Regions from separate parts of the Ensifer sp. ENS06 genome, predicted to be linked through region 2. Evidence: predicted binding sites of a transcription regulator. Region 2 holds the regulator's gene; the other holds the start of a gene.
The links. Region 2 encodes PhoB, which activates phosphate uptake and scavenging genes when phosphate is short. Its sites were predicted from a motif close to TGTCATNNANCTGTCAT; they were not measured.
Positions count from the first base shown of each region.

Region 1 (5,423 bases), on a different contig from region 2:
CCGTGGTTCATGACGACGATCCGGTCGGCCATGGCGAGGGCCTCCTCCTGGTCGTGCGTCACCATGATGGTCGTCACACCGAGCTTTCTCTGCAGCGCCTTGATCTCATGGCGAAGGTGCACGCGAACCTTGGCGTCGAGTGCCGACAGCGGCTCGTCGAGCAACAATAGCCCCGGCGAGATGGCGATGGCGCGGGCAAGCGCGATGCGCTGTTGCTGGCCACCGGAAAGCTGGGCCGGATACTTCTTGCCGTGCGCCGAAAGGCCGACCGTTTCCAAGAGTTCGGCGACCCGGGATGCGACCCCCGCCTTCGATCGGCCGGTGTTTTCCAGGCCAAAGGCGATGTTCTGCTCGATCGTCAGATTGGGAAAGAGCGCATAAGACTGGAAGACGATGCCATAGTCGCGGCGGGAAGCCGGCAGCGTCGAGATATTGCGGCCGTCTTGCAGGATGGTGCCTTGCGTCTGCAGGTCGAGACCGGCGATGGCTCGCAGCAACGTCGTCTTGCCGCAGCCGGACGGGCCGAGAAAACAGACGAACTCGCCCCTGGCAATCGACAGCGAAATGTCGCGAAGCGCGACGAAATCGCCATAGGTCTTCCAGAGATCCGAGATCTGCAAGTAGGGGGCCGGCTCCGCGGCCGCGTCATCGGCGAAGTGCTGACGGCTGGTGGGCGTCGGTTCGATCGACAGGGCATGCCTCATCTGCAAGCTCCGCTGGCTTGAGGGATTTTCTTTCCGAGAAATGCGATCGGGCGCAGCGCAAAGGCGCTGCGCCCGGCCGATCAGGCTCAGCTCTTCGGTTCAGACTTGGCGTCGTAACGCTTCTGCCATTCCTTGAGGATGTCAGAGCGGTTGTTTGCGGCCCACTCGAAGTCGTTGACGATCATCCGGGAAGCGATGTCGTCGGGCAGGTGCTCGACCTGCTTGGCGACGCCCGGATAGGCAACGACGGCATAGCCGGCATTGTACATTTCGTTCGCTTCCTTGGTGACCGACCAGTCGACGAGCGTCTTTGCGGCTTCGAGGTTTGCCGTGCCAGCGATGATTGCGGTTGCCTCGGCCTCCCAGCCCGAACCCTCGGCGGGGAAGATGATGTCGATCGGTGCACCGGCACTCTTGGCCTTGGCGCCCGGAAACTCGAAGGACACGCCGATGACGGCTTCACCGGCGCCTGCCATCTTGCACGGCTTGGAGCCGGAATGGGTGTAGGCGGAGATGTTCTCGTGGAGCTTGTCCATGTAGTCCCAGGCCTTCTCCTCGCCCCACATCTGCATCCAGCCGGAGACGTCGAGGAAACCGGTGCCCGAGGATGCCGGGTTCGGCATCACCACGTGGCCCTTGTATTCGGGGTTCGTCAGGTCTTTCCAACTCGTCGGCGGCTTGAGGCCGAGCTTTTCGCCCTCGACCGTGTTGTAGCAAAGAGCCGCGACATAGGCGTCCATGCCGACCCAGCTCGGCGGCGTGTCCTTGTCGACGAATTTCGGGTCGAGCGTCTCGACGCCCTTGGGCTGGTAAGGTTCCAGCATGCCTTCGGTCTTCAAGAGAAGCAGCGAGGTTGCAGCGAGCCCCCAGACGACATCGGCCTGCGGATTGTCCTTTTCTGCAAGCAGCTTGGCGGTCATGACGCCTGTGGAATCGCGCACCCAGTTGATCTTGATGTCCGGGTGGGCCTTTTCGAAGGTCGCCTTGTAGCGGTCGAGGTCGACGGCTTCGACGGCGGTGTAGACGGTGAGCTGCGTTTCAGCGGCAGCGATGGCAGGAAGCACAGCGGAAACGGCGCCGGCAAGCACAAAGAGCATGCGTCTGTTCATGATTGAAGTTCTCCTCTGAGGTCCTGGTAAAACCGGGGAAGCGCGGCGGACAATCTTGTCGTTGCCCTGTTGTGATCGGCTTCGGGAAACATTCTGCGCAGCGGTTTCCTGTAAGTAAAATTTATTATTCTTATCGATTAGAAGAAAAAAACTATGGATGTTCTGCCGCAGAACTGGGCATGGAAACCGCGCTTGACCAAGGCGGCGGCAGGTTTCGATACGATTTCGCACAATCTGCCGGATGAAGGAGCAGATCTACGATTGCGCGTCGCGCAGAGCCCCGCGACGCTGCGGGAGCAAATAAAAAGGGAGCCGCCATGGCGGCTCCCAGAGGGGTGAATCAGCGGGGGAAACGCTTGAAATCACCATGGCAAGGAGAATGTCTTGACGTTGGTAAAGCTCTTCATCGCCTCGATGACGCCTTCCTTGTAGCCGTTGCCGGAATCCTTGATGCCGCCGAAGGGGCTCATCTCGATCCGGTAACCCGGCACTTCCCAGATGTTGACCGTGCCGACCTTCAGCCCGGCGATGTATTTCTGCATTCGCCGGAAGTCATTGGTGCAGACGCCGGAAGAAAGGCCGAAGGCGGTTGAGTTCGAGAGCGCGATCAGCGCGTCGTCATCATCGGGCGCGCGCACGATCGGTATGATCGGCGCGAAGGTTTCTTCCATCACCAGTTCGCTCGAATGCTTAACGCGGTCGACAACGATTGGCGGCAAGAGGGCGCCTTTACGGCCGGGATCGTAGAGGATCTCCGCCCCTTCTTCCGCTGCCCGGTGCACCCGCCGCTCGAAGACTTCCGCCGCCTTGGCATGGACGACCGTGCCAAGGTCCGTCGCCCGGTCCATCGGATCGCCGAACCTCAGCTTTTTCGCTCGCTCGAGCACCAGCGGCACGAAGCGGTCGGCAACGCTCTCCTGGCAGAGGATGCGTTTCACAGCGGTGCAACGCTGGCCGGAGTTCTTCGTCGCGCCGGCAACGGCCAGATCCGCGGCTCTTGCGAGATCGTCGTCCGACAGATCGTTGAGGATGATCAGCGGGTCGTTGCCGCCGAGCTCCAGGATCTGCCGCTTGTAGTGGGCGTGGGCCGCGATCAGCTTGCCGACTGGAACGCTGCCGGTAAAGGTGATGAGGTCGAAGTTCGGATTGGTGATCATCTCCATGCCAATATCGGCGGGCCAGCCGGTCACGACCGAGAGCATTTCCGGCGGCAGGCCGGCCTCATAGAGAATGTCGGCGAAGATAAGCGCCGTCATCGGCGTCAGTTCTGTCGGCTTGAGCACAACGCAATTGTTCGTCGCAACCGCCGGCGCGACCTTGTGTGCCACCATGTTGAGCGGATGGTTGAACGGCGTGATCGCCGAAATGGCGTTGAGCGGTTCGCGCGTGGTGAAGATCTTGCGCGCCTTGCCGTGTGGTGTGAGGTCGCAGGAGAAGATCTCGCCGTCGTCATGAATGCACATCTGGCCCGAGAGCGTCAGCACGTCGAAGGCGCGGCCGACCTCGTAGAGCGAGTCCTGCTTGGAGATCCCGAGCTCCAGCGTGATCAGATCAGAGATCTCCTCCTTGCGGGCAACGAGCAGGTCCGCAGCCTTGAGCAGGATGCGCTGACGCTCGTAACGCGTCAGCTTCGGCTGGTAGGCGGCCGCGATCTCGAAGGCCTTGCGCGCATGCTCGGCGCTGCCCGCAGGCACCGTGCCGATCACCGCATCGTTGAAAGGGTAGCGCACCTCGATGCGCCCTTCGGTATCGACTGTCTTGCCGGCGATCCGCATGGGCTCGTGGCGAATTGCAAATGCTGTTTCCACCTTGGTCATCGCTCCCTCCCTAGTGCGTTGTCTGGGCGGCTGCGACGAGCGCGTAGTAGAACGCATCGAAATTGCGCAACGACGCGGATGTCAGCAATTCGGGCAGTTTGCGGTTGGCGATGAAAGGCACCGCCTGTTCGGTCAGGCCGCCATGCGAGCGCAGCGGTTCGTTCAGCGCCGCCAGATCATGGCGATGTTCGCTGGTGCCGAGCGTCTTGTTTTCCGAGGAGATCAGCACGAGATCGCCGATCCGATCGTCGGGCAGCTCGAAGCGTACGCAGGCTTCCGGGCGGGAGAGCACGACGTCGATGCCTTCGATCGCCTGCAGCCGCTCGATGATCTCCTCCTTGTCCGCGCTTTCGGGCAGATAGGCCGTGGCAAACGAGCCGAGCGCGCCGTGATGCACGACATAGGGGTCGGTGATCGGCAGGATGACGCGCGCGGCGTCCTTGCCGAGCCATTGGTCGAGCAGGTCCTGCACGTAGATGACATCCGGCGAACCGTCCGCCTTGTGCTTCGGCTTCATGCCGTGGTCGGCCGTGACGATGATGGCCGCGCCGAGCGCGTCGAGTTCGGTCAGATACTTGTCGAACATCTCATAGAAGGCGTTCGCCTGGGGTACGCCCGGCGCATATTTGTGCTGCACATAGTCGGTGGTCGTCAGGTACATGACATCCGGCCGAAATTCCTTGAGCAGCTTGACGCCGGCGGCAAAGACGAATTCGGAGAGATCGGCCGAATAGACTTCCGGTACAGCGCGACCGAGCCAGGCCGAGGCATTGTCGAGGCCGTTTTCCGCCTCGGTCGTCTTGTCCGCCTTTTCAGACGAGAAGCAGATGGCCCTGCCCTCGTCATACTTCAGCCCGTGGCCGAGCAGCGCCCTGAGCTTGTCCTTCGCCGTCACCACGGCGACCTTCGCACCCGCATCGTAGAATGCCTTGAAGATGGTCGGGGCGCGCAGGAAGCGTGGATCGTTCATCATCACTTCGTTACCCGTCTGCGGTTCGTAGAGATAGTTGCCGCAGATGCCGTGGATCGCCGGCGGCCGGCCGGTAGCGATGGAAAGGTTGTTCGGATTGGTGAAGCTCGGGATAACGCTGAGCGCGGTGCGCTCCGTCCCGGTCTTGCGGATGCGCTCGAGCGTCGGCATCAGCCCGGCCTTGATGGCTTCGTCGAGATAGGCCGGCTCGCAGCCGTCGAGGCAGATGGCGATGGCCGGGACATTCGGCCAGGGATAGGTGCGACGGTTGGCGGTAACGGTGATCTTGGACATCTTGTTCATCGTAATTTCCTCAGTTCAGGCAGCGAGACGGCGACGTTCTTCAAGGGCGACGGCCGGGGGAGCGGCGCTGTCGACGCCCATTTCGGAGAGTGAGTTGCGGGCGGCCTCGACCACGCGGCGCATGACATGCTCGTCCATGCGACCGATGCAGCCGACGCGGAAACTGTCGACCACCGTCAGCTTACCCGGGTAGATGATGAAGCCTTTGTCCTTCATCAGGTCGTAGAAGCGGTCGAAGGCGAAGGCCGGGTGGGCCGGGCTGAAGAAGGTGACGATGATCGGCGACAGCCACTGGTCGGCAAGCAACGTCTCGAAACCGGCCTCGCGCATGCCCGCGACCATGACGTCGCGGTTGCGGGCATAACGGGCTCCGCGACCGGCGACACCGCCCTCTTCCCGATGCAGACGCAAGGCCTCCAGGAACGCCGCGACAACGTGGGTCGGCGGCGTGAAGCGCCACTGGCCGGTCTTGTTCATGTAGTCCCACTGGGCATGCACATCGAGGCTGAGTGAATGGCTG
Region 1 covers NZ_JACVBC010000010.1:137,605-143,027, reverse strand. Annotated here, with positions in the region: gene IB279_RS27410 (putative 2-aminoethylphosphonate ABC transporter ATP-binding protein) at 1-704, opposite strand, end outside; gene IB279_RS27405 (putative 2-aminoethylphosphonate ABC transporter substrate-binding protein) at 791-1,813, opposite strand; gene phnY (phosphonoacetaldehyde dehydrogenase) at 2,176-3,630, opposite strand; gene phnA (phosphonoacetate hydrolase) at 3,641-4,903, opposite strand; gene IB279_RS27390 (2-aminoethylphosphonate--pyruvate transaminase) at 4,919-5,423, opposite strand, start outside.
Region 1: IB279_RS27405 (putative 2-aminoethylphosphonate ABC transporter substrate-binding protein) is a predicted target of PhoB. The motif match lies at 1,870-1,886, and genes of this name have one in related genera.

Region 2 (5,423 bases):
TCTGTTGCGACGTCGCTTTGAGCGCCGCTGGTAGTGAGGTAATTACTATGAACATCATGTCAGAAGCAGCAGTCGAGAAGGCTCTGGATCAGAAAATGAACACCGTGCCCTACAAGATGATCGGCAAGGATGTGTCGGTCTATTACGGCGAGAAGCGTGCGCTTTTCGACGTCAACCTCAACATCCGCGAGAACACGGTCACGGCGCTGATCGGTCCTTCGGGTTGCGGCAAGTCGACCTTCCTGCGCACGCTGAACCGCATGAACGACACGATCGAGAACTGCCGCGTCACCGGCAAGATCACGCTCGACGAGGACGACATCTACGACCCGACGATCGACGTCGTCGAGCTTCGCGCCCGCGTCGGCATGGTCTTCCAGAAGCCGAACCCGTTCCCGAAGTCGATCTACGACAACGTCGCCTACGGCCCGCGGATTCACGGCCTTGCCCGCACCAAGGCCGACTTTGACGAAGTGGTCGAGACCAGCCTGCAGAAGGCCGGTCTGTGGAACGAGGTAAAGGATCGTCTGCAGGAGCCCGGCACCGGCCTTTCCGGTGGTCAGCAGCAGCGCCTCTGCATCGCGCGTGCCGTCGCCGTCAGCCCGGAAGTCATCCTCATGGACGAGCCGTGCTCGGCTCTCGATCCGATCGCGACCGCCAAGGTCGAAGAGCTCATCCACGAGCTGCGCACGAACTTCACGATCGTCATCGTGACCCACTCGATGCAGCAGGCCGCCCGCGTTTCGCAGCGCACCGCCATGTTCCACCTCGGCAATCTCGTCGAGGAGAACGACACCGACAAGATGTTCACCAATCCGGATGACCAGCGCACCCAGGATTACATCATGGGCCGCTTCGGCTGAGGCCGCATAAGGCTGCAACAGTAACTGCAAAGCGCCCGTAAGGATCGACGATCATGTCCATGCATATCATGTCCGCCTATGACGAAGAACTGAAGTACCTGACGCGCCGCATCTCGGAGATGGGCGGCCTCGCCGAACAGATGGTCGCCGAGTCCGTTCGCGCGCTGGTCAACTCCGACCTGGCTCTCGCACAGAAGGTGATCTCGGACGACACCGTCCTCGACGACGCCGAGCGCCAGATCGGTGAGAAGGCGATCGTCACGATCGCCAAGCGTCAGCCGGTCGCCGCCGACCTGCGTGAGATCATGGGGTCGATCCGCATCGCCTCCGATCTGGAACGCGTCGGCGACCTCGGCAAGAACACCGCCAAGCGCGTGATCGCGGTCGCCGGCTCCGGCATTCCGCGCAAGCTCGCCCGTGGCCTCGAGCATCTGGCAGAGCTCGCTCTCGTCCAGCTCAAGGAAGTGCTCGACGTCTACGCCTCGCGCTCGCCGGAAAAGGCCAACAGCATCCGCGAGCGTGACGAGGAGATCGACGCGATCTACACCTCGCTGTTCCGCGAGCTCTTGACCTACATGATGGAAGATCCGCGCAACATCACGCCCTGCACGCATCTTCTGTTCTGCGCCAAGAACATCGAGCGCATCGGCGACCACGCGACCAATATCGCTGAGACGATCTATTACATGGCGACGGGTGCTCAGCCGGAAGGCGAGCGTCCGAAGGATGACACCACGTCGACGCTGGGCTCGGTCAACGACTGAGCGCCAAGCGCGCCGTAAGCATGCATGCCCTTTGAAATCTGATCCGGTCGCGGCTTCGGTCGCGGCCCCGAATTCCTGTATCTGAAGCATGCGGTTTTCGCCCCGCCTTTGAAAACGGCGGATGTGCTCCAGATTTAGAGTGTCTGAGCGCCGGCCGGGCCGATGAGCCCAAAGGCCGCCCGCGGTAAGGAGACGTTACCTGATGTTGCCAAAAATCGCCGTAGTCGAAGACGAAGAGGCGCTGAGCGTTCTGCTGCGTTACAATCTGGAAGCCGAGGGCTTCGACGTCGATACGATCCTGCGGGGCGACGAGGCGGAGATCCGGCTTCAGGAGCGGCTGCCCGACCTGCTTATCCTCGACTGGATGCTGCCCGGTGTTTCCGGCATTGAACTTTGCCGTCGGCTGCGCCAGCGTCCGGAGACCGAACGTCTGCCGATCATCATGCTGACGGCGCGCGGCGAGGAAAGCGAGCGCGTCCGGGGTCTGGCGACGGGTGCCGACGACTACGTGGTCAAGCCCTTCTCGACGCCGGAGCTGATGGCGCGCGTCAAGGCGATGCTGCGCCGGGCAAAGCCCGAGGTGCTCTCGACGCTGCTTCGCTGCGGCGACATCGAACTCGACCGCGAGACCCACCGCGTTCATCGCCGCAGCCGCGAAGTGCGCCTCGGCCCGACCGAGTTCCGTCTTCTGGAGTTCCTCATGTCCTCGCCGGGCCGCGTCTTCTCTCGCTCGCAGCTTCTGGATGGCGTCTGGGGGCATGACATCTATGTCGACGAGCGAACCGTCGACGTGCATGTCGGTCGTCTGCGCAAGGCTCTGAACTTCTCGAACATGCCCGACGTGATCCGCACCGTTCGCGGCGCCGGCTATTCGCTCGAAAGCTGAGCGGTCTGAAAGTCGCCAACAAAAAAAGGGGCCGATCGGCCCCTTCCTTTATCAATGCGGTCCAGCTTCTTAGCGAGCCCTGCGGCGCTCCCCCGACGGCTGGTAGGCCAGCCGAGCATGGAAGGTGCAGTAAGGCGAGGCTTCCGGGGAATCGTTGCCGCAGAAGTGAAACTCTTCCTTCAGCGGGTCGCCGATCGGCCACTTGCAGGTGCGCTCGGTGAGCTGGGTCAGCTCGAGGCGGCGCGACATCGGCACGACAACGTCGGTGCGGGTGCTGAAATCCTGCTCGGCAACGAGATCGACTTCGATTTCTTCCTTGAGAACGACAGCGCCGGCCGCGCGTGCAACCGGGCGGGTCGAAACGCGCGAAGCGTAGTTCGGTGCGCGCGGTGCCGAAGTCGGGCGCTTCGGACGGGCTGCCGTCGTGGTGCTGCCGCCGGCCTTGGCGCGACCTGGCAGGCTCAGGCGGTGAACCTTGCCGATGACAGCGTTACGGCTGACGCCGCCGAGCTGCGCCGCGATCTGGCTTGCGCTCAGGCCCTCGGACCAAAGCTTCTTCAGTTTCTCCACCCGCTCGTCAGTCCAGTTCATTTCTGCACTCTCCGTTCTCAGCGTTGGGGATGGCAGAATCCCTCACCGCACCCCGGCTAAACCCCGGGGTTGCAAACGCGATAACTCTTTTGGTGACTAGGTCCGCCGCATGCGTCTAGTAATTGAATGTTAACGTACTGACCGCTGGACTCTGTGGCAAGAGTCCCAGGAATCAGGCCGAATCGATTTCGTAGTTTTCCCCAACTTGCTCGGCCAGCGTTGCATTTTTGCAAGCCCTCCCGGACGATTTTTCTGCTGCCAGGAATCGACCCTTCATGTTGCGCTGCAAGGCTTGGTTTTGTTGACATTGCAGCGCGAAATGGGAATAGTGCCTGCGCCGCCGAAAGGCGGCATTTTTGATTTTTATCGGCCCGCGTGAGGCGCGGGATCGATGTCGATCTGGAGTGAAGGAGAGCCTCGCATGACTGCAACCACGCCGCTTTACGATACCTACATGCGCGCGCCGTTGCGTTTCGAGCGAGGAGAGGGCGCCTGGCTGATCGCTGAAGACGGTACGCGTTATCTCGATTTCGGTGCCGGCGTTGCCGTGAACTCGCTCGGCCACGCGCACCCGCACCTGGTCGAAGCGCTGAAGGCGCAGGCCGACAAGGTCTGGCACCTGTCCAACCTTTATGAAATTGCGGGCCAGGAAAGCCTCGGCCGCCGGCTGACGGCGGTGACCTTTGCCGACAAGGTCTTCTTCACCAATTCGGGCGCGGAAGCGCTGGAATGCGCCATCAAGACGGCACGGCGTTACCACTTCTCCAAGGGCCACCCGGAGAAGTTCCACGTCATCACCTTCGAAGGCGCCTTCCACGGCCGCACGATCGCGACGATCGCCGCCGGTGGTCAGCAGAAATACATCGAAGGTTTCGGGCCGAAGGCGCCGGGCTTCTACCAGGTTCCGTTCGGCGACATCGCCGCGGTCAAGAATGCGATCACCGAGGAAACCGCAGCGATCCTGATCGAGCCGATCCAGGGCGAGGGCGGCATCCGTCCGGCGACCAAGGAATTCATGCAGGAACTGCGCGCGCTCTGCGACGAGTTCGGCCTGCTCTTGATCCTCGACGAGGTCCAGACCGGCGTCGGCCGTACCGGCAAGCTGTTTGCCTATGAATGGGCGGATATCCGCCCGGATATCATGGCGGTCGCCAAGGGTATCGGCGGTGGCTTCCCGTTCGGCGCCTGCCTCGCGACTGAGGAAGCCGCATCTGGTATGGTGGCGGGCACGCATGGCTCCACATATGGCGGCAACCCGCTGGCCATGGCCGTCGGCAACGCCGTGCTCGACGTCGTTCTGGCCGACGGATTCCTGACGCATGTGCGCGATGTCGCGCTGGTCTTCCGCCAGGGCCTTGCGTCGCTCAAGGACCGTTTCCCTGATGTCATCGAGGACATCCGCGGCGACGGTTTGATGCTGGGCATCAAGGTGAAGGGCCCTTCGGCCGATCTGCTGAAGGAAATCCGCGCCGAAAAGCTCCTGGCCGTGCCGGCGGGCGAAAATGTCCTGCGTCTTCTGCCGCCGCTGACCGTGACGGCGGAAGAGGCGCGCGAGGGGCTCGCACGTATCGAACGCGCCGCCGAGGCGGTTCGCAAGGCAAGCGGCAACGCCGCGGCCTGAAGGTAGCGACCCAGGGCCGACTAAGGCGTTAGAATGACCTCCGTGCGGGCACGTCGATAGCGTGCCGCACCGGGGACCGATTTTTCAGACAGGAACCGAGTACGATGGCAGGCACCAGACATTTTCTCGATCTTTCGGCCATGACGGCCGCCGACCTCCGGACGATCATCGACGATGCGCGCGTCCGAAAGGCGGCGACCAAGGCCGGAACTGCCGAGAAGCCGCTCGCCGGCAAGATGCTGGCGATGATCTTCGAAAAGCCCTCCACCCGCACCCGCGTTTCCTTCGATGTCGGCATGCGCCAGCTCGGCGGCGAAACCCTGTTTCTGTCGGGCACCGAAATGCAGCTCGGCCGCGCCGAGACGATCGGCGACACGGCCAAGGTGCTCTCGCGTTACGTCGACGCCATCATGATCCGCACCACCGACCATCGCCGCCTTCTGGAACTGGCCGAGCATGCGACGGTCCCCGTCATCAACGGCCTGACCGACGATACGCACCCCTGCCAGATCATGGCCGATATCCTGACCTTCGAGGAGCATCGCGGTCCGGTAAAGGGCAAGACGATTGCCTGGACCGGCGACGGCAATAACGTGCTGCATTCGCTGATCGAAGGTTCTGCCCGCTTCGGATACCGCATGAACATGGCCGTGCCGCTCGGTTCCGAGCCGCAGGACAAGTTCCTGAACTGGGCGCGC
Region 2 covers NZ_JACVBC010000001.1:468,184-473,606, forward strand. Annotated here, with positions in the region: gene pstA (phosphate ABC transporter permease PstA) at 1-34, shown strand, start outside; gene pstB (phosphate ABC transporter ATP-binding protein PstB) at 48-863, shown strand; gene phoU (phosphate signaling complex protein PhoU) at 914-1,627, shown strand; gene phoB (phosphate regulon transcriptional regulator PhoB) at 1,830-2,513, shown strand; gene IB279_RS02345 (GcrA family cell cycle regulator) at 2,583-3,104, opposite strand; gene IB279_RS02350 (aspartate aminotransferase family protein) at 3,526-4,725, shown strand; gene argF (ornithine carbamoyltransferase) at 4,830-5,423, shown strand, end outside.